Regions from separate parts of the Streptomyces sp. NPDC036984 genome, predicted to be linked through region 1. Evidence: riboswitches for the same ligand, from Rfam matches in the RefSeq annotation. Region 1 holds a riboswitch; the other holds the start of a gene.
What was found. A riboswitch is a leader RNA that binds a small molecule or an ion and turns the genes downstream of it on or off. The one in region 1 is predicted to bind glycine.
Positions count from the first base shown of each region.

Region 2: linked by a shared signal. The riboswitch ahead of gcvT (glycine cleavage system aminomethyltransferase GcvT) and the one ahead of gcvP (aminomethyl-transferring glycine dehydrogenase) in region 1 are both predicted to bind glycine.

Region 1 covers NZ_JBVJRL010000018.1:9,653-20,490, forward strand. The annotation lists gene ACZ7DL_RS28190 (DNA polymerase IV) at 1-1,066, shown strand, start outside; gene ACZ7DL_RS28195 (PRC-barrel domain-containing protein) at 988-1,359, opposite strand; glycine riboswitch at 1,479-1,573, shown strand; gene gcvP (aminomethyl-transferring glycine dehydrogenase) at 1,748-4,633, shown strand; gene ACZ7DL_RS28205 (TOBE domain-containing protein) at 4,686-5,105, opposite strand; gene ACZ7DL_RS28210 (ABC transporter ATP-binding protein) at 5,134-6,222, opposite strand; gene modB (molybdate ABC transporter permease subunit) at 6,276-7,136, opposite strand; gene modA (molybdate ABC transporter substrate-binding protein) at 7,133-7,954, opposite strand; gene ACZ7DL_RS28225 (molybdopterin-binding protein) at 8,341-8,736, opposite strand; gene ACZ7DL_RS28230 (APC family permease) at 8,917-10,838, opposite strand, start outside.
Region 2 covers NZ_JBVJRL010000020.1:37,990-48,827, reverse strand. The annotation lists gene ACZ7DL_RS29740 (ABC transporter substrate-binding protein) at 1-715, opposite strand, end outside; gene ACZ7DL_RS29735 (ABC transporter permease) at 771-1,769, opposite strand; gene ACZ7DL_RS29730 (enhanced serine sensitivity protein SseB C-terminal domain-containing protein) at 2,121-2,885, opposite strand; gene ACZ7DL_RS29725 (enhanced serine sensitivity protein SseB) at 3,100-3,891, opposite strand; gene ACZ7DL_RS29720 (AAA family ATPase) at 3,983-4,669, opposite strand; glycine riboswitch at 4,850-4,947, shown strand; glycine riboswitch at 4,948-5,060, shown strand; gene gcvT (glycine cleavage system aminomethyltransferase GcvT) at 5,140-6,258, shown strand; gene gcvH (glycine cleavage system protein GcvH) at 6,375-6,752, shown strand; gene glyA (serine hydroxymethyltransferase) at 6,767-8,044, shown strand; gene ACZ7DL_RS29700 (L-serine ammonia-lyase) at 8,161-9,528, shown strand; gene ACZ7DL_RS29695 (M28 family peptidase) at 9,862-10,838, opposite strand, start outside.

The sequences.
Region 1 (10,838 bases):
GGGGCCGATGCCGGTGCGGACCCTGCCGGGGGTCGGGCCGGCCACCGGCGACCATCTGCGCAGAGCCGGGATCACCACGGTGGACGAGCTGGCGGAGGCCGGCGAGGACGAGCTCGTCCGGCTGCTCGGCAAGGCGCACGGACACGCGCTGTACGCGATGGCCCTGGCGCGCGACGAGCGGCCCGTGGTGGCCGAGCGGGAGGCGAAGTCGGTGTCGGTGGAGGACACCTACGACGTGGACATCCACGACCGGCTGCGGGTCGGTATGGAGGTGCAGCGGCTGGCCGACCGGTGCGTACGGCGGCTGCGCGAGGCCGGGCTGTCGGGGCGGACCATCGTGCTGAAGGTGCGGCGGTACGACTTCTCCACCCTGACCCGGTCGGAGACGCTCAGAGGGCCCACGGACGATCCGGCGGTCATCCGCGAGGCGGCGGCGCGGCTGCTGGACTCGGTGGACACCACGGGCGGGGTGCGGCTGCTCGGGGTGGGGGTGTCCGGGCTCGCCTACTACACACAGGAGGATCTGTTCGCGCAGGCGATGCCGGTGCCGGTGCCTGCGGCGGAGGAGCCGGGAACAGGTGCGGCTCCGGCTGTTGCGGAGCGGCCGGAGCCGGTCGAACGGCAGTGGCGGGCCGGGCAGGATGTGCGGCACGCCGAGCACGGGCATGGGTGGGTGCAGGGGAGTGGGCTGGGCCGGGTGACGGTGCGGTTCGAGACGCCTCAGTCCGAGCCGGGCCGGGTACGGACGTTTTTTGTCGACGATCCTGCGCTGGAGCCCGCTGATCCGTTGCCGTTGGTTCCGGATTCTTCCCATCCGCCCGCCGGTCTGGGTCCGCCGAGCAGTGGCCGACACGGGGCTCCGCCCCGGACCCCGGAGCAATTCAGCGATGAGGCATCTTCCGACCTCGCCGAAGCCACGCATCAGGCATTCTCCGACCCGGCCGAAGGTACTGATCAGGCATTCTCCGCCCCCGCCGAAGCCACTGATCAGGCCTCTTCCGACCCCGCCAGCTTCCCGAAGTCGTGGTCCGGGACCGTGGGAGGTGAGGCCACGTCGAGGCCGTAGTGGTGGTAGAGCTGGAGTTCCTGCTCGGGGGAGAGATGACGGCCCACGCCGAAGTCGGGGGCGTCCTTGATCAGGGCGCGGTCGAAGGGGACGTGGAGGGTGCCCTCGACGAGTTCGCTGGGCTCCAAGGGCACGAAGGCGTCCCGGGAGAACAGGCCGGTGCGTATGGCCGCCCATTCGGGTACGCCGGTCGCGTCGTCCAGGTACACCTCGTCGATGGTGCCGATCTTGGTGCCATTGCGGTCGAACGCCTTGCGGCCGATCAGGTTCCGCGGATCGATGTCCGTCTGCACGGGCCCTCTCCCTCCACGTGGTCGCAACTCATCCGTAAGCACTACAAAAGAGCACATTCAAGGAGGCGGCCACTCGAAGGCTCAGGCGTTGACCTCGCTGGTAGGCTGACAGCGGCTGCTGACCCCGTGCGGGAGAGTCCTCCGACCACCTCGGAGGCGCCGAAGGAGCAAATCCTCCCCGGAATCTCTCAGGCTCACGTACCGCACGGACGAGGTCACTCTGGAAAGCAGAGCGGGTGTCGACGGCTTCCGCTCTCACCGACGGGGAAAGCCGGCGCGCACAGGCGCCCGGTGAAGCTCTCAGGTTGAGATGACAGAGGGGGAGGCCGTCGGGGTACCCGCGCCGTGGTGCCCCTCGAAGGTCGCGTCAGACCAGGAGGCCTCCGCCATGACCGCCCACCGTACGCCGCTTTCGGAGCTCGAAGCGGGCATCCCCTTCGAGCAGCGCCACATCGGGCCCGACCAGGAGGCGCGGGCCAAGATGCTCGCGCAGGCCGGGTACGGCTCGCTCGACGAGCTGACCGCCGCCGCGGTCCCGGATGTGATCAAGAACGCCGATGCCCTGGACCTGCCGGGCGCCCGCACCGAGGCGGAGGTGCTCGCCGAGCTGCGCTCGCTCGCCGACCGCAACCAGGTCCTCGACTCCATGATCGGCCTCGGCTACTACGGCACCTTCACCCCGCCGGTCATCCTGCGCAACGTCATGGAGAACCCGGCTTGGTACACGGCCTACACGCCGTACCAGCCGGAGATCTCCCAGGGGCGGCTCGAGGCCCTGCTGAACTTCCAGACCGTGGTCGCCGACCTCACCGGTCTGCCCACGTCCGGCGCCTCCCTCCTCGACGAGGGCACGGCCGCCGCGGAGGCGATGTCGCTGTCGCGGCGCATGGGCAAGAACAAGAAGGGCCTGTTCCTGGTCGACGCGGACGCGCTGCCGCAGACCATCGCCGTGATCGAGACGCGTGCCGAGCCGACCGGCGTCGAGGTCGTCGTCGCCGACCTGAGCGACGGCATCCCGGCCGAGATCGCCGAGCGCGAGATCAACGGCGTACTGATCCAGTACCCGGGCGCCTCCGGTGCCGTACGGGACATCAAGCCGGTCATCGACCAGGCGCACGAGCTGGGCGCCCTGGTCACCGTCGCCGCCGACCTGCTCGCCCTGACCCTGCTGACCTCGCCGGGCGAGCTGGGTGCCGACATCGCCGTCGGCACCACCCAGCGCTTCGGTGTGCCGATGGGCTTCGGCGGTCCGCACGCCGGCTACATGGCGGTGCAGGAGAAGTTCGCGCGCAGCCTGCCCGGCCGTCTCGTCGGTGTCTCCCTCGACGCCGACGGGCACAAGGCCTACCGGCTCGCGCTCCAGACCCGTGAGCAGCACATCCGCCGCGAGAAGGCGACCAGCAACATCTGCACCGCGCAGGTGCTGCTCGCCGTGATGGCCGGCATGTACGCCGTCTACCACGGCCCCGAGGGGCTCAGGACCATCGCGCGGCGCACCCACCGGTACGCCACGATCCTCGCCGAGGGCCTGAAGGCTGCCGGTGTCGAGATCGTCCACGGCGCGTTCTTCGACACCGTCACCGCGCGCGTGCCCGGCAAGGCCGCCGAGGTCGTCGCCGCCGCCCGGGAGAACGGCGTCAACCTGCGCCTGGTCGACGCCGACCACGTCTCCATGGCCTGCGACGAGACGACCGGCCGGGCCCAGCTGGCCGCCGTCTGGGCCGCCTTCGGCGCCGAGGCCGACGTCGAGGCGCTGGACGCGACCGCAGAGGACACCCTGCCCGAGGCGCTGCTGCGCACCGACGTCTACCTCAACCACCCGGTCTTCCACCAGCACCGCTCCGAGACGGCGATGCTGCGCTACCTGCGCAAGCTGGCCGACCGCGACTACGCGCTCGACCGCGGCATGATCCCGCTGGGCTCCTGCACCATGAAGCTCAACGCGACCACCGAGATGGAGCCGGTCACCTGGCCCGAGTTCGGCCAGCTGCACCCCTTCGCGCCCGCCGAGCAGGCCCAGGGCTACCTCACGCTCATCCACGAGCTGGAGGACCGCCTCGCCGAGGTCACCGGCTACGACAAGGTCTCCCTCCAGCCGAACGCCGGCTCGCAGGGCGAGCTGGCCGGTCTGCTCGCCGTCCGCGGCTACCACCGCGCCAACGGCGACGAGCAGCGGACCGTCTGCCTGATCCCGTCCTCCGCGCACGGCACCAACGCCGCCAGCGCCGTGATGGCCGGCATGAAGGTCGTCGTCGTGAAGACCGCCGAGGACGGCGAGATCGACGTCGAGGACCTGCGCGCCAAGATCGAGCAGTACCGCGACGAGCTGGCGGTGCTGATGATCACCTACCCGTCGACACACGGCGTGTTCGAGGAGCACGTCGCCGACATCTGCGCCCAGGTGCACGAGGCGGGCGGCCAGGTGTACGTCGACGGCGCCAACCTCAACGCGCTGGTCGGCCTCGCCAAGCCGGGCCACTTCGGCGGTGACGTCTCCCACCTGAACCTGCACAAGACGTTCTGCATCCCGCACGGCGGCGGCGGCCCGGGTGTCGGCCCGGTCGCGGTCCGCGAGCACCTGGCGCCGTACCTGCCGAACCACCCGCTCCAGCCGGAGGCGGGCCCGGAGACGGGCGTCGGGCCGATCTCGGCGGCCCCCTGGGGCAGCGCGGGCATCCTGCCCATCTCCTGGGCGTACGTCCGCCTGATGGGCGGCGAGGGCCTGAAGCGGGCCACCCAGGTGGCCGTGCTGTCGGCGAACTACATCGCCAAGCGCCTGGAGCCGCACTACCCGGTGCTCTACACCGGCCCCGGCGGCCTGGTGGCGCACGAGTGCATCATCGACCTGCGCCCGCTGACCAAGGCGACCGGCGTGACCGTGGACGATGTCGCCAAGCGCCTGATCGACTACGGCTTCCACGCGCCGACGATGTCCTTCCCGGTGGCCGGCACGCTGATGATCGAGCCGACCGAGTCCGAGGACCTCACCGAGCTGGATCGTTTCTGCGATGCGATGATCGCCATCCGCGCGGAGATCGAGAAGGTCGGCGCGGGCGAGTGGCCCGCGGAGGACAACCCGCTGCGGGGTGCCCCGCACACGGCCGCCGCGCTCGGCGGTGAGTGGACGCACGGCTACAGCCGCGAGGAGGCCGTCTTCCCGGCCGGCGTCTCGATCGCCGACAAGTACTGGCCGCCGGTGCGCCGCATCGACCAGGCCTTCGGCGACCGGAACCTGGTGTGCTCCTGCCCGCCGCTGGACGCGTACGAGGACTGAGCGACGAGGGTGAGGGCCCCGTCCGTGCCGCGGACGGGGCCTTCACCCGTTCCTATGCCGTCGCCAGGGACACCTCGGTCGCCTTGATCAGGGCGATGACGTCTGAGCCCACGAAAAGACCGAGGTCGCCGACCGCGTCCTTGGTGATCACGGCGGTGATCCGGCCGCCGGGCACGGTGATCTTCAGGGAGGCCATGGCCTCACCGGTGGTGAGCTGGGCGATGGTGCCGGGGAGCTGGTTGCGGATCGACAGGCCGTCGACGCGACTCGTGGCCACGGCCACCTCGGTCGCCTTCACCAGCGCGCGGACGGGTGTGCCGGGGGAGAGGGCGAGCTGCTCGGCGGCCTCGCGGGTGATGGCGGCGGTGAGGAGCGGGCCGTCGTCCAGCCGGAGCTTGACGGTGGCCATGACCTCGCCGGGGTGCACCTCGGTGACGGTTCCGGGGAGCTGGTTGCGGATGCTGAGCGTCATGGGCACCCACCGTAGAGCGCCGGTCCGCTCAGGCCGGGTATGCGTGGGTCTGCGCCGCCTTGACCGTCGCCCAGACTGGTGCACCCGGGTGCAGGTCCAGCTCGGCGGCGGCGACCGTCGTCAGATCCGCCGCGAGCGGCAGCTCGCCGGTGAGGTCGGCGCGGATCTGGTCGCCGTGCGTCTCCAGGCCGGCGACCTCGCAGCGCCACAGGTTCCGGGCGCTGGCGCCCGAGGGCCGGTCCCGGAACAGGGTCACGGCGGACGGCGGGAACGCCACGAAGGCCGGCCCCGACAGCTCCTCCGTGGTGGTGATCGCGGGGCCCGCGTCGAGCCGTACGGTGTGCCCGGTGGCCTGCCCCCGGTAGAGGTTGAGACCGACGAGCTGGGCGATGTAGTCCGTGCGCGGGTGGCGGGCGATGTCGGCGGGCGTGCCCTCCTGGACGACCCGGCCGTGTTCCACGACCACCAGCCGGTCCGCGAGCACCATGGCGTCCAGCGGGTCGTGGGTGACCAGCACGGAGACCGCCTCGAACTCGGCCAGATGGCGGCGCAGCTGCGCGCGGATCTCCAGCCGGGTCCGGGCGTCCAGGGCGGCCAGCGGCTCGTCCAGGAGCAGCAGCCGGGGCCGGGTGGCGAGGGCGCGGGCGAGGGCCACGCGCTGGGCCTGGCCGCCCGACAGGCGGCGCGGCTTGGCGCCCGCGTGGCCGGCGAGGCCCATCCGCTCCAGCCAGGCCGCCGCCTGGGCGCGGGCCTCGGCCTTGCCCGTTCCCCGGCAGCGCGGTCCGAAGGCCACGTTGTCCAGGGCGGACAGGTGCGGGAAGAGCAGATAGTCCTGGAAGACCACGCCGACCGGCCGGGACTCCGGGGGAGTGCGCTCCAGCGGGGTGCCGTCCAGGCGCAGGTGGCCGTCGGTGAGCGGGGTGAGCCCGGCGAGCGCGCGCAGGGCGGTGGTCTTGCCGGCGCCGTTGGGCCCGAGCAGCGCGACGACGTCTCCCGGGGCGGCCGTCAGGGCCACGTCCAGCCGGAACGCGCCTCGGTCCACGACGAGACGGGCGTCGAGGCCCGCATCACGTACGACCTCGGAGGCCGCGTTCCGGTGGGCGTCGATGTCCGTCATGAATCGGTCCGTCGGCATGGGTGCGGGGGTCCTCTCCACTCCTTCCGGCATCCTCACGCTCCCGTCGTCCAACGGTCCCTGAGCCCCGCCAGCACCGCGATCGACACGGTCAGCAGCACCAGGCTGAGGGCGATGGCGGCATCGGGGTCGTTCTGGAGCGCGAGGTACACCGCGAGGGGCATGGTCTGGGTGCGGTCGGGGAAGTTGCCCGCGAAGGTGATCGTCGCGCCGAACTCGCCGAGTGCCCGGGCCCAGGCCAGCACCGCGCCGGCCGCGATGCCGGGCGCGATCAGCGGCAGCGTGACCCGCCGGAAGGCGGTGAAGCGGGACGCGCCGAGCGTGGTCGCCGCCTCCTCGTAGCGCGGGTCGGCGGCGCGCAGGGTGCCCTCGACGCTGATGACCAGGAACGGCATCGCGACGAACGCCTCCGCGATCACCACCCCGGTGGTGGTGAACGGCAGGGTGATCCCGAACCACGCGTCGAGCCACTTGCCGACGACGCCGTTGCGGCCGAGCGCGAGCAGCAGCGCCACACCGCCGACCACCGGCGGCAGCACGAGCGGCAGGGTCACCAGGGCTCGTACGAGGCCCCGGCCGGGGAAGTCCGTACGGGCCAGCAGCCAGGCCAGCGGAACCCCGAGCACGAGGCTGACGGCGGTCGCCGCGGTGGCGCTGACCAGGGAGAGCTGGAGCGCCTGCCAGACCTCGGCGCTGGTCAACTGGTCCGGCAGGCTGCGCCAGGGCGTGCGGAGCAGCAGCGCGAGCAGCGGCAGCAGCAGGAACGCCAGGGCCAGCACGCCCGGCAGCAGCAGCGGCAACGGCACCAGGCGTCGGCCCCCCGTGCCGCCGCGACGGCGCTGCGACCCGCCCGTGCGGGGGCCGGTCGCGGCGCCGGGCTTGTGGAGCGAGGTCATGGCTTGAGGAACCCGGCCTCGCTCAGCACCTTCTGGCCCTCGGCGGACCGCACGAGGGCGATGAACGCCTTGGCGGCCTCGGCGTTCTCCCCGTTCTTCAGCAGCGCGATCGGGTAGTCGTTGACGGCCTCGGCCGACTCCGGGAACTCCACGCCCTCCACCTTGTCGCCCGCGGCCCGCACATCGGTCTTGTAGACCACGGCCGCGTCGGCCTCCTTCAGCGCCACCTTGTTCAGGGCGCCCTTGACGTCCTGCTCGTAGGAGACCGGGGTGAGCTTGAGGTCGGCGGCGTCCAGAGCCTTCTGGGCGGCGGTGCCGCAGGGCACCGTCTTGTCGCACAGGACCACCTTCAGACCGGACTTGGTGAGGTCCTTCAGGGAGGCCACCTTGTGCGGGTTGCCCGGCACGGTGGCGATCTCCAGCTGGTTGCGGACGAAGGTGGCCGGGGTGCCGACCGCGTCCTGCCCGTCCGTCACGATCGCCATGGTCTTGGGGCTCGCGGCGGCGAAGACGTCCGCCGGGGCGCCGCTGGTGATGCTCGCGGCGAGCGAGTCGCTGCCGCCGAAGTTGAAGCCGACCTTGGTGCCCGGGTGCCGCTTCTCGAATTCCCTGCCCAGGAGCGTGAAGCTCTCCTTCAGGGAGGCGGCGGCGAACACGGTGACCGTGCCAGAGAGCTTCGGGGACGCGGACGCGTCCGGCGTACCGGAGGAGTCCTTCGAGTCGGACGCGGAGGAGCAGGCGCTCAGTGCCATCAGGGCGGCGGCTCCCGCACCGGCCAGCTGCACCATCCGGCGGATTCGGCGCACGGAACGGGTCATGACGGATCTACTCCTCGAGTTCTGTGGAACAAGCGTCGCGCCCTGTACGACCGGTCATCGGTCGTGCGGCGATGATACTGCCGCATCTGCCAGGAAGAAGTCTCCTGTCACATCGCATGAGCTGCGAACTCGCGGCTTGTAGCTTGCATGTGCGTTTGTACGGCCCACTCGCGCCGGAGCCTCGCGGTGGCGGTTCCGGGTACGGCGGTGCCCGGGACGGCGGTAGGGGCGGGGTCCCGGTGCGAGGCTGGGCGAGGCGGCCTGTGACGGCTCCTGCGTACGTACGCGCAGGGCGCTGCGCCTACGTGGCGGCACCGTGCACCCCCGGGTGCCGCGTACGCGGCGCGACTCGTGGGCGGCGCTGCTGTGCCGGTGGGCGCGCCGGGTCAGACGCGGTCGATGTGCACGTTGGTGGACTTCACGCGCGCGGTGGCCTCCATGCCGACCTCCAGGCCCAGTTCCTCCACGGCTTCCCGGGTCAGCAGGGAGACCAGCCGGTGCGGGCCGGCCTGGATCTCCACCTGGGCGGCGACATCGCCGAGCTTGATCGCGGTGACGATGCCGGGGAAGGCGTTGCGGACGGAGGTGTGGGAGGCGTCCTCCTCGCCGCCGCCTCCCTTGGCCAGTTCCACCGAGAACGCGGCGAGGTCCCGGCCGTCGATGAGCCGCCGCCCGGATTCGTCGCGGTGGGTGGCCACCCGGCCGGCGTCGGCCCAGCGGCGGGCGGTGTCCGGGCTGACGCCGAGCAGCCGCGCGGCCTGGCCGATCGTGTAGGACTGCATGCCGGTCACGATAGGGCCATCCTCCGGAACCACGGACCTGGGGTTGGGCGTTGGGTACAACGCGATATGGCTCTACGGCGTGAGAGCCCCCGTTCGTGACAGCTCTGCGGAGTGGGCCGCGACTCCCGTCGGAGCGTCCGAACCGGGGAGCGAGGTGCCTGATGCCCTGCCGTGTCGCGCTCAGCCGGTGTGCACCCGTGGCCGGCGGTCCGGGTCCGGTTCCGCCTCGCGCAGCACCTCACGGGTGACCGGGGCGACCTCGCCCTGGCCGAAGAGGAAGAAGCGCAGGAAGTTGGCGAACGGGTTGCCCTCGGTCCACTCGAAGTAGATGTGCGGGGTGCAGCCGGTGAGGTCACGGACGTGCAGCAGCAGTGCGGCGAGGGCGTTGGGGATGGAGGCGGACTCCACGGTCAGCACCCGGTAACGGCCGTGCAGCACCTCGCCGCGCGCGGTCAGACTCGCCTCGAACTCGGACGGATCGGTGACCGTGACCTCGACGAAGACGAAGTCCTCCTGCTCGGGCATGTCGTTGTCGGCGCGGATCTGCTCTGTCTTGTCGCGGTACTCGGCCTTGTCGCGCCGGTCCGGCTCGTTGGCGATGAACCGTATCTTGCGGCTGGCCATGTCCCGGACGAATCGTTCCGCCATGGGGTCGAGCGACACACTGGTCACACGCAGCTCGAAGGCGCGGGCCAGCCGGGACAGCAGCGAGACCAGCATGATGCCCGCGATGAAGCAGGCACCGATCTTCACACCGTCCGGGCGCTCGATGACGTTCACGACGGTCGTGTAGAGGAACACCGCCGAGATCACCGCGAACGCCACGGTCCAGCCGCGCTGTCCCGCCTTGTGCGCGGCGATGGTCACCGCGATCGCGGCCGAGCTGATCAGCACCAGCACACCGGTGGCGTAGGCGCCGCCCTGCTTGTCGACGTTGGCGTCGAAGATCCAGGTCACCAGGAACGCGACCAGGGTGAAGACGAGGACCATCGGGCGTACCGCCCGCGCCCAGTGCGGAGCCATGCCGTAGCGGGGCAGGTAGCGCGGCATGAGGTTGAGCAGACCGGCCATCGCGGAGGCGCCCGCGAACCACAGGATCGCGATGGTCGAGACGTCGTACACCGTGCCGAAGACGTTGCCGAGGTACTCGTGCGCGAGGTAGGCGAGCGCGCGGCCGTTGGCGTCGCCGCCCGGCTTGAACTCCTGCTCCGGGATCAGCAGCGTGGTGATGAAGCTGGTGGTGATCAGGAAGCAGCTCATGATCAGCGCGGCGGTGGTCAGGAGCTTCTTGGTGTCCCGGATCCGGCCGGCGGGCCGCTCCTCGGTGTCGCCCGGGTCGCCCTGCACATGCGGCATGACGGCGACACCGGTCTCGAAGCCGGACAGGCCCAGGGCGAGCTTCGGGAAGACGATCAGCGCGACGCCGATCATCACGAACACGTTCCCGTGTTCCGCGGTCAGGGCGCTGCTCCAGTCGGTGATCACATGCCCGGCGGTGATGACGTGCCACAGGCCGACGATCACGACGACGACATTGAGCGCGAGGTACACGCCCACCAGGGCGACCGCGACCCCGATCGCCTCCAGGAAGCCCTTGAGGAAGACCGCGCCGAGCAGCGCCACGAGGAACAGCGTGATCAGCATCTGCCTGCCCGCCAGGGCTTCCGTCAGATGCGGGTTCTCCACCAGGTGGGTGGAGGCGTCGGCGGCGGAGAGGGTGATGGTAATCAGGAAGTCGGTCGCCGCGAAACCCAGCAGCGTGAGTACGAAAAGCTTGCCCTGCCAGAACGAGAGCAGCCGCTCCAGCATCGCGATCGAGCCCTCGCCGCGCGGGCTTTCCTCGGCCACCCGGCGGTAGACCGGCAGCGCGCCGGCCAGCGTCACGACGACGAGCACAATGGTCGCCACGGGCGAGAGCAGGCCGGCCGCGAGGGCCGCGATGCCCGGCTGGTAGCCGAGGGTGGAGAAGTAGTCGACACCGGTCAGGCACATCACCCGCCACCAGCGCTGTCCCAGGTGCGGGGGCTCCGGCTCGGCGTGCGGCCCGGGGTGACCATGACCTTTGCCCATGTCGGACAGGCCCTCCAGCATCCAGGCGCGTA
Region 2 (10,838 bases), on a different contig from region 1:
ACGAGCCCGAGGAGACGATGTGCTTGACGTAGTCGACGCCGGTGTCCTTGGCCTTGGGCACCGGGGCCGTCTGCGGGGCGGCGACCAGGTAGTCGAACTCCTGGAAGGCCTGCTTCAGGTGGAAGACGACCGTGGTGTCGTCCGGCGTCTCGATCGAGGACAGGCCCTTGTCGCTCTTGTCCTTGTACGGGCCCTTGTACTTGTCGCCGCCGGCCAGGAACTGCTGGAAGTAGTTCGGGCCGAGGGAGAGCACGTCACGCGCGAAGTTGGAGCGCTCGACGGCGTACTTGACGTCCTTCGAGGTGATCGGCGCGCCGTCCTCGTACTTCAGGCCCGGACGCAGTTTGTACGTCCAGGTCTTGCCGCCGTCGCTCGGAACGCCCTTGCCCTCCGCGAGGTCCGGGACGAGGGTGTTGCCCTCCTCGCCGGGGCCCGGCTTGAAGGTCATCAGCGGGCGAGCCCACAGCCGGCTGAGGTTGTACATGTACGCGTAGTACGTGTTGCCCGGGTCGAACGAGTCCGGGACGTCGGACAGCTCGTAGGTGAGCGTGCCGCCCTTCTTGTCGGACGCGTTGACGACGCCCTTGGTCGCGGCGTTGGCCCCGGCCGACTTGGTGCCGTTCTCGTTCTTGTTGTCATCGGCCTTGCTGCAACCCGCAAGAAGCAGGCTGGCGGAGCCGACGGCCGCGATCGCGGCCAGCGCTGACCTTCGCATGATGGGCGCTTTCCCCTCCATTGTTGGAAACTTTTCGGGCTCTCCGCAGCAGGCGTCAGCGGCTGCGCGGGTCGAGAGCATCGCGGAGACCGTCACCGAGCAGGTTGAAGGCCAGGACGGTCACGAAGATGGCGAGACCAGGGACGATCATGAACATGGGGTCGACCTGGTAGAAGGTGACCGCTTCACGGAGCATGCCGCCCCACGATGCCTGCGGGGGCTGGATACCGACGCCGAGGAAGCTCAGGGACGCCTCGAAGAGGATGTTGGTCGGGATGAGCAGCGTCGAATAGACGATGATCGGGCCGACCAGGTTGGGCATCAGCTCCCGGAACAGGATGTACGGAGCCTTGGCGCCCATGCCCCGGGAGGCGTCGACGAACTCGCGCTCGCGCAGGGCGAGGGTCTGGCCGCGCACGATACGGCCCAGGTACGGCCAGTTGAAGAAGCCGATGACGAAGATGAGCACGCTCAGGTGGAGCGGCAGTCCGTCCAGGCCGAACGCGCCGCCCTGGAGCGTGGCGGAGATGGAGATGGCGAACAGCAGGAGGGGGAAGGCGAGGAACGTGTCCATCAGCCGGCTGATGATCGAGTCCACCCGTCCGCCGTAGTAGCCCGCGATGACGCCCATGACGGCGCCGATCACGTTGGACAGGATCGTGGCGCCGAAGGCGACCACCAGCGACACCCAGGAGCCCTCCAGGACGCGGGTGGCGATGTCCCGGCCGAACTTCGGGTCCACGCCGAGCGGGTGGTCGAGGCTGACGCCACCCCAACTGCCCTTGGGCAGCGAGGTGTCCGGGCTGATCAGGTCCTGGTTGAAGGCGTTGGGGTCGAGCCCGAACATGGCCTGGAGGGGGCGCGAGAGGATCGCCACGAGGATCAGCAGGATCACGATGACGCCACCCGCGACGGCGACCCTGTCCTTCTTGAACCGGGTCCAGGCGATCTGGCCCAGGGAACGACCCTCGATCTGCCCCTTACCGGCACCCTCCAGCACAGCCTCCGGCTGCGCCTCGGCTGCCGCCCCGGTGGTCTCGATCGGTGCGGTCACGGTGAGCGACCCCTCTCGCCGGTGGTGACCGGCCTGCGCCTGCCGCGGATTGCGGCTTTGTCGACTTGCCAACGATCACGAGGTCTCGACCTCGTGTCTGAGTCGCGAGTCTTCAGCGTGGCTGCGATCACCCGCCAGATCTGGCGGCGAAAGTATGCGCAACCGTGATGCAGTCCGGGGGATTCCGTTATCCGAACAGTGGGTAACGCCCCCCGGACATGGTCCAGTTGGGGCAGAAGGAAGAATTTGCGCGGTTCGGGACGTACGGCAGATGTCTACGCGCGCAGATGTATGTCGGCCGTGTAAATTCTGCACCCCGGCCCCAAACGGCCCGGCGCAGGGGCCCTTTGGTCAGTAGCCGCCGTGCGCCGGCGGGTAGCCGTACCCGGCGGCCGGCGGAGCCTGGAGCTGCGGTACCGGGGCGTGCGCCTCGCGGTCGTAGAAGGGGCGCGCGTTGACCCGCATCCACATCACCACCGGGTCGTGGTCGTCGGTCATCGCGACCGTCGACACCGGCAGCCCCTCCGGGACCGCGCCGACGGACTGCTGCATCATCGCGCGCACCGAGTCGACCGCGGCCGGCGAGGTCTCGTACACGTCCAGGCCGATGGCGAGGTACGGCGCTCCGAGCGCGGGCTGCACCCAGGCGCGGCGCAGCGAGCGGAGCGCGGGGGTGCGGTGCGCGTTCTGCGCGAGCAGGGCGTAGAACTGCGGGATCTCGATGCCGGGCTCCGACAGGCGGAGCGGGCCGGCGGGCTGCCGGTCCAGGCCGGTGGCGATGCGGCGCAGATCGAGCCAGGGGATGCCGACTCCGCCGCCCTGGGCGTGCGGGTTGAGCCAGAGGCCGTAGTGGTCCGGGTAGAGGGTGCGGGCCACGTCCAGGCCGTCGACCACTTCATAGGAGCGGTTCCAGCCACTGGCCGACAGCTCCTGGGCGGAGGTCACGCAGGGGGCGTAGTGGAAGCCGTCCACCTCCATGTCCCCGTACTGGGCGTCCGGGGAGCCGGCCTGGCCGTGCCACAGGAGCATCCAGATCTGACCGGAGGACGGGGTGGCGAGGGCGCGCAACAAGGCCTCGTAGGCGTCGTAGCGTCCGGGCGTGACCTGGCGCAGCATGTGCTCGACGCTGCCGCTTGGGCTCGCGCTCACCTGTCTTACCGCCCCTTCGATCCTTGCCCCGCGTTTGGACACAGCTTAAGCGCCCAAGAGCTCGGGGCCTCGCGGTCGTGCGCGAGTACGGGTGTGTGGTGGTTTCTCGCGCCCCGCGGCGGAGCCGCATATCGGGACACAGCCCCGCGCCCCTCGGTCGGTCGCCCCACTGGGCGGCCGATCAGGGGCCGTACTGATAGAACGGCCGGACGTTCGTCTTCATCCAGTCCGCCACCGGGTCCTGGGCCACGTCCAGGAGCACGAGGTTGACCGGCCATGTGACCGGGGCCCTGCCGAGTGCCCTGCCCAGGGCCTCCAGGGGCAGGGCCCGCAGGTCGCCCTCCCGCTGGGAGAGTTCGACGCCCACGAACATCACCGGGTCGGCCGTCTCGATGGCGGCCAGGCAGCGGCGGGCGGTGAGGACCACGCCGATCTCGGCGAACTCGGCGGAGGCGGCGGAGAGGAAGTCGACCGGGTCGTCCTGCCAGTCGGGCTCCAAGAGGCGGACCCTGCCGCCGCTGCTGGGGCCGTCGAGCGGGGTGCGGCCCGCACGGCACAGCTCGGCCACGGCCTCCGGCGGCAGCGGGATGCCGACCACACCGCCCGGGTTCACGGCCATGCCCACCTGCGGGGGCAGGCCCCGGGCGAACTCCACGGCGGGGGCGATGGTGTACGACATGTGGGGACCGGCGGCCTGGCGCAGCTGCTCCTCGGAGCTGAACACCGGGACGTACGCCTGGCCGTCGAGGTCCATCGTCGGCAGGTCCAGCGAGCCGCTGTCCGGGCCTCCGCCGTTGGGCAGCGGTATCCACAGAAAGCTCCGGCCGAGCACCTCGATGATCCGGCCGCCCGCCGAGGGGACGCCGAGGGAGGCCGACAGCACCTCCTCCAGCTCGTTGCCGGGCCAACCGCCGTGCGGGTGGGGGTGCGCCTGTGCCGGGAAGTCCGCGGGAAAGTCCGCCGGAAAGTCCATCTGCCTACCGCCTGCTGGGAACCACTGCTGTGAGCATGAAGGCTAGCGGGTGGCTGTGACAGGGGCCGGTGTCCCGCCCGCCCGGAGCGATCTACGCGGTGAAATCTATGCGGTGCAGGGTGTCCGCCGCGGCCCGGTCCAGCAGCACCGCCGAACCGCAGCCCGCGGGCAGCTCGCCCCGCTCCACCGCGCCGAGCAGCCGGGCGGTCGTCCGGCGGTGGCGGCGGAAGGCGAAGCGGGAGACACCCCGGCCGCGCTCGCGCTGGCCCTTCCGGGCCGTGTCGGGGGTGACGTCGAGGAGCAGCAGGCGCAGGGTGCCGCCGCGGCGCCGGGCCTCGCGGGCGAGCCAGGCGCGCACCCACGCCTGGGTGCCGCAGTCGTGCACCACGACACCCTCGTCGGCGCGCAGCGCGCGGCGCAGGCCGGCGTAGTGGGCGAGGCGGACCAGGGGGCGGTAGAGCGCGTACGGCAGGAAGCGGGGCAGGCGGGCCGCGAAGCGGTCGCGGGTGTCCTGGGAGTCGACGCGGCGGCCGGGGACCGCGCGGTGCATCAGCGTGGACTTGCCGCTGCCGGGCAGGCCGGTGATCACCACCACGTCCCGCGGCTCGAAGACCAGGGCGCGCGGGCTGCGGCCGGCCCGGTCGCGCAGGTCGCGGACGACCGGGACCGGGCGGGCGGCGCGCCGCCCGCGGGCCGGGGCACAGGTCTGCTTCGACACCGAGAGGCCGGCGCCGGCGGCGGTGGCGGTGGCGCCGGCGTACGCCGTGGTCCTGTTCACCGTGATCGTCCTCCCCAGTGGGCCTCGGTCGTCCCCATGCCCGTTCTATGTAAAGGGAAGGTAATGGGGAAGGTCGGCGGTTCCGTGTGCGTACGGCCACAGCTCGGTTACAGATGCGGGGCCCTGACGGGCCGGGGTGCGGCATGCAATGATGTGCCCGCCAACTGCATACCGGCCGTTTGAATCCGCGCGGGAGAGTTCCCAGCAGCCTTCGCTGGGGCGCCGAAGGAGCAAGTCCCTCCCTTGAATCTCTCAGGCACCGTTACCGCGCGGGCGAGGCACATCTGAAAAGCGGGCCGCTGCGACAGCGGCCCCACCCAAGGTGCAAGCCGTGATCGTCCCTGTGGCGGTCTCGGCGAACCTCTCAGGTTCCGATGACAGATGGGGAGGAACGTTCCTCGCCCTCCCCCACGCTCGGCTTCGCTCGCGCGGGGGCGCCCCCATCATTCGCCTTGGGAGACGACCGACCGATGAGCAGTACCGCACTCCGCCACACCGCGCTCGATGCCCTGCATCGTTCGCTCGGCGCGACGATGACCGACTTCGCCGGCTGGGACATGCCCCTGCGCTACGGCTCCGAGCGCGACGAGCACATCGCCGTGCGGACGAAGGCCGGTCTCTTCGACCTCTCCCACATGGGCGAGATCACCGTCACCGGCGCCGAGGCCGCCGCCTTCCTGAACTTCGCCCTGGTCGGCAACATCGCCTCCGTCGGCGTCGGCCGCGCCCGCTACACCATGATCTGCCAGGCCGACGGCGGCATCCTGGACGACCTGATCGTCTACCGGCTGGCCGAGACCGAGTACATGGTCGTGGCCAACGCCTCCAACGCCCAGGTGGTACTGGACGCGCTCACCGAGCGGGCGGCCGGGTTCGACGCCGAGGTCCGCGACGACCGGGACGCGTACGCGCTCATCGCCGTGCAGGGCCCGGAGTCCCCCGGCATCCTGAAGTCCCTCACCGACGCCGACCTGGACGGCCTGAAGTACTACGCCGGCCTGCCCGGCACGGTCGCCGGCGTCCCGGCGCTGATCGCCCGCACGGGCTACACCGGCGAGGACGGCTTCGAGCTGTTCGTGAAGCCGGAGCACGCGGTGCAGCTGTGGCAGGCGCTGACCGAGGCCGGCGAGGGCGTCGGCCTGGTCCCGTGCGGTCTGTCCTGCCGGGACACGCTGCGCCTGGAGGCGGGCATGCCGCTGTACGGGCACGAGCTGACCACCTCCCTCACCCCCTTCGACGCCGGGCTCGGCCGCGTGGTCAAGTTCGAGAAGGAGGGCGACTTCGTCGGGCGCGAGGCGCTCGCGCAGGCCGCCGAGCGGGCCGCGGCCGAGCCTCCGCGGGTGCTGGTCGGGCTGGTCGCCGAGGGCCGCCGGGTGCCGCGCGCCGGGTACGCCGTCGTCGCGGGCGGCGAGGTGATCGGCGAGGTCACCTCCGGTGCCCCCTCCCCCACCCTGGGCAAGCCGATCGCCATGGCCTACGTCGACGCCGCCCACGCGGCGCCGGGCACCGAGGGCGTCGGCGTGGACATCCGGGGCAGCCACGAGCCGTACCAGGTCGTGGCGCTGCCGTTCTACAAGCGCCAGAAGTAGAGACTGAGCGCGGACCGTCCCCGTGACGTGACCCTGCGCACATTTCCGCTGCTCACGAGCAGTTTCCGTAGTCCCCCCTTCATCAGCACTCCCGCGCGTACAGGAGAATTCAGGCCATGAGCAACCCCCAGCAGCTGCGCTACAGCAAGGAGCACGAGTGGCTGTCGGCCGCCGAGGACGGCGTCGCGACGGTCGGTATCACGGAGCACGCGGCCAACGCGCTCGGTGACGTCGTCTTCGTCCAGCTCCCCGAGGTCGGCGCGACGGTGTCCGCGGGCGAGACCTGCGGCGAGCTGGAGTCGACGAAGTCGGTCTCCGACCTGTACTCGCCGGTCACCGGTGAGGTCACCGAGGTCAACGAGGATGTCGTCAACGACCCGTCGCTGGTGAACTCCGCCCCCTTCGAGGGCGGCTGGCTGTTCAAGGTACGTGTCGCGGAGGAGCCGGCCGAGCTGCTCTCCGCCGACGAGTACACCGCCTTTTCCGCCGGCTGAGGAGTCGTAGCCGTATGACCGTCCTGAACACGTCCCTGCACGAGCTGGACCCGGAGATCGCCGCCGCGGTCGACGCCGAGCTCGGCCGCCAGCAGTCGACCCTGGAGATGATCGCCTCCGAGAACTTCGCGCCGCTCGCGGTGATGGAGGCCCAGGGCTCGGTCCTGACCAACAAGTACGCCGAGGGCTACCCGGGCCGCCGCTACTACGGCGGCTGCGAGCACGTCGACGTCGCCGAGCAGATCGCCATCGACCGGATCAAGGAGCTGTTCGGCGCCGAGTACGCCAACGTGCAGCCCCACTCCGGTGCCTCCGCGAACCAGGCGGCCCTGTTCGCGCTGGCCCAGCCCGGGGACACCATCCTCGGCCTGGACCTGGCGCACGGCGGCCACCTGACCCACGGCATGCGCCTGAACTTCTCCGGCAAGCAGTTCGACGTGGTCGCCTACCACGTGGACGACGCCGGCCTGGTCGACATGGCCGAGGTCGAGCGGCTCGCCAAGGAGCACCGCCCGAAGGTGATCATCGCGGGCTGGTCGGCGTACCCGCGCCGGCTGGACTTCGCCGAGTTCCGCCGGATCGCCGACGAGGTCGAGGCGTACCTGTGGGTCGACATGGCGCACTTCGCGGGCCTGGTCGCCGCCGGTCTCCACCCGAACCCGGTGGAGTACGCGGACGTGGTCACCTCCACCACCCACAAGACCCTCGGCGGTCCGCGCGGCGGCATCATCCTCGCGAAGAAGGAGTTCGCGAAGAAGCTGAACTCCTCCGTCTTCCCGGGCTTCCAGGGCGGCCCCCTGGAGCACGTGATCGCGGCCAAGGCGGTCTCCTTCAAGATCGCGGCGAGCGAGGACTTCAAGGAGCGTCAGCGCCGTACCGTGGACGGTGCCCGCATCCTCGCCGAGCGGCTGACGGCACCCGACGCCCGCGAGGCCGGGATCAACGTGCTCTCCGGCGGCACGGACGTGCACCTGATCCTGGTCGACCTGCGCGAGTCCGAGCTGGACGGCCAGCAGGCCGAGGACCGGCTCCACGAGGTCGGCATCACGGTCAACCGCAACGCCGTCCCGAACGACCCGCGCCCGCCGATGGTCACCTCGGGCCTGCGGATCGGTACGCCGGCCCTGGCCACCCGCGGTTTCACGGCCGAGGACTTCGCCGAGGTCGCGGACGTGATCGCCGAGGCGCTGAAGGCGCCCTCTCCCTTCGCGGCGGCCGACGCGGAGGCCCTCAAGGCGCGCGTGAAGGCGCTCGCCGACAAGCACCCGCTGTACCCGGGTCTGAACAAGTAAGTCACCTTTCGCGGGGCACCGCGCACACTGGAAGTAGCGGCGTGCGCGGTGCCCGCGCCCCTGTACCGCCCTTTTTGCACCACCTTTTGCACCACCCCCGTATTGAGGAGTCACCCGTGGCCATCTCGGTCTTCGACCTGTTCTCGATCGGCATCGGCCCGTCCAGCTCCCACACGGTCGGCCCGATGCGCGCGGCACGCATGTTCGCGCGGCGCCTGCGCAACGAAGAGCTGCTGGAATCCGTCGTGTCGATACGTTCCGAGCTGTACGGCTCGCTCGGCGCGACCGGCCACGGCCACGGCACGCCCAAGGCCGTGCTGCTCGGCCTGGAGGGCGCCTCGCCGCGCACGGTGGACGTGGAGACGGCGGACCAGCGGGTGGAGGACATCAGGACGACCGGGCGGCTGAGCCTGCTCGGTGAGCACGAGATCGCGTTCGACTTCGACGCCGACCTGAAGCTGCACCGCCGCAAGGCGCTCCCGTACCACGCGAACGGCATGACCCTCTGGGCGTACGACGCCACGGGCGCCGAGCTGCTGTCCAAGACGTACTACTCGGTCGGCGGCGGCTTCGTGGTGGACGAGGACGCGGTGGGCGCGGACCGCATCGTGCTCGACGACACGGTCCTGAAGTACCCCTTCCGCACGGGCGACGAGCTGCTGCGCCTGACGAAGGAGACGGGTCTGTCGATCTCGTCGCTGATGCTGGAGAACGAGCGGGCCTGGCGCACCGAGGACGAGATCCGCGCGGGTCTGCTGGAGATCTGGCGGGTGATGCGCGAGTGCGTGCAGCGCGGCATGTCCCGCGAGGGCATCCTGCCCGGTGGGCTGAAGGTCCGCCGTCGCGCGGCCGTCTCGGCCCGCCAGCTGCGCGCCGAGGGCGACCCGCTGGCGCACGCCATGGAGTGGATCACGCTCTACGCGATGGCGGTGAACGAGGAGAACGCGGCGGGCGGCCGGGTCGTCACCGCCCCGACCAACGGCGCGGCCGGCATCATCCCGGCGGTCCTGCACTACTACATCAACTTCGTCCCCGGCGCCGACGAGGACGGCGTGGTCCGCTTCCTGCTGGCCGCCGGCGCGATCGGCATGCTCTTCAAGGAGAACGCCTCCATCTCCGGCGCCGAGGTCGGCTGCCAGGGCGAGGTCGGCTCCGCCTGCTCCATGGCGGCGGGCGCCCTCGCCGAGGTGCTCGGCGGCTCCCCCGAGCAGGTGGAGAACGCGGCCGAGATCGGCATGGAGCACAACCTCGGCCTGACCTGCGACCCGGTCGGCGGCCTGGTCCAGATCCCGTGCATCGAGCGCAACGGCATGGCCGCGGTGAAGGCGGTCACGGCCGCGAAGATGGCGATGCGCGGCGACGGCTCCCACAAGGTGTCCCTGGACAAGGTCATCAAGACCATGAAGGACACCGGCGCGGACATGAGCGTGAAGTACAAGGAGACGGCGCGGGGCGGCCTCGCGGTGAACATCATCGAGTGCTGAGCAAACCGGGCCTGATCAGCGCGTTCGTATCTCCCGGCGCTGTCAGGTCCGGCCTGCCGGAGTCACGCTCGGCCGCGCCGGGGACCGCCTCGATGTCGGAGACGGTCCTCGGCGCCACGCCGGCAGGGGTTCACGTTTCACCGGCGAAGTACAGCCTGCGCAAGGCCAGTCGAGGTCTGCTTGTCGATCCGATCCGCCGGGTTCGACGTCGGACCCTCACAGCAAGGTCCGCCGGGCTGTCCGGCAGGCCGCGGCCTCCGCCTGTCCGGCCGGACGTGCGGCGAGGGGAGGCGGATCCGGGAATCCGCCTCCCCTCGCCGTGTCGTGGGCGGGTCAGCCGGTCGTCAGGGTGGCGTCGTCGACGACGAAGCCGGTCTGGAGGCTGGAGTCCTCGGTGGCGGCGAAGGTCAGCGTGATCTGCCGGCCGATGTACTGGCCCAGATCCAGGGTGCGTTCGGTGTATCCGGCGGCCGCGTCGGCGTTGGAGTACGTCTGCTTCGCCGTTCCGTCGACCTTGACCTGGAAGGTGTCGTACGGCGTCGTACCCGACTCGTCGGTGTCGATGTGCAGCCAGTACCTCAGGGTCGCCTTCGTGCAGCCGGACGGGACGGTCACCGTCTGGCTGATGGTGTCGGTGGCCGCGTAGCCGTAGCCCGCCAGCCACGCGTACCGCGAACCGGAGTGCGCGGACTGGCCGCTGAACGAACCGATCGCACCGGTGTCACCCGTCCACGGCGACGTACCGCTCTCGAAGCCACCGTTGGAGATCACCTGTGCTGCCGTGCAGCCGCCCGCACCCTTGACGCTGAGCGTGTACGGCGCGGTGTGCGTGGTGGAACCGGTGCCGCTGATCGTGAGGCTGTACGTGCCGGGCGGCACGGAGGAACCGACGGAGATCGTCGCCGTGGAGGAGGCGCCGGAGGTCACCGAGGCCGGACTGAAGGCGACCGTCACACCCGCCGGGGCACCCGAGGCGGACAGGTTCACCGTCTGCGCCGAGCCGCTGGTGGTGGCCGTGGAGACCGTGGTGGTCAGCGAGGTGCCCGGGTCGGTGCTGCCCGTGGCGGGGCTCGCCGAGATCGAGAAGTCGTTCGCCGGGGTGCCGTCCGAGACCGCCTGCTTCCACAGCGTGTAGGCGACGCCGTCGGCGCTGCGGTTCAGCCCGGTGGCGTTGATGTTGCTGGTGGTGTCGCAGGAGGAGTGGTAGCAGCCGTCGTACGCGGCGCCTGCCGTGCCGCCCCACTTGGCCGCCTGCGCCGAGGTCTTGCGGGCGCTCGCCCCCATGGCGTAGCCGGAGGTGGGGATGCCGT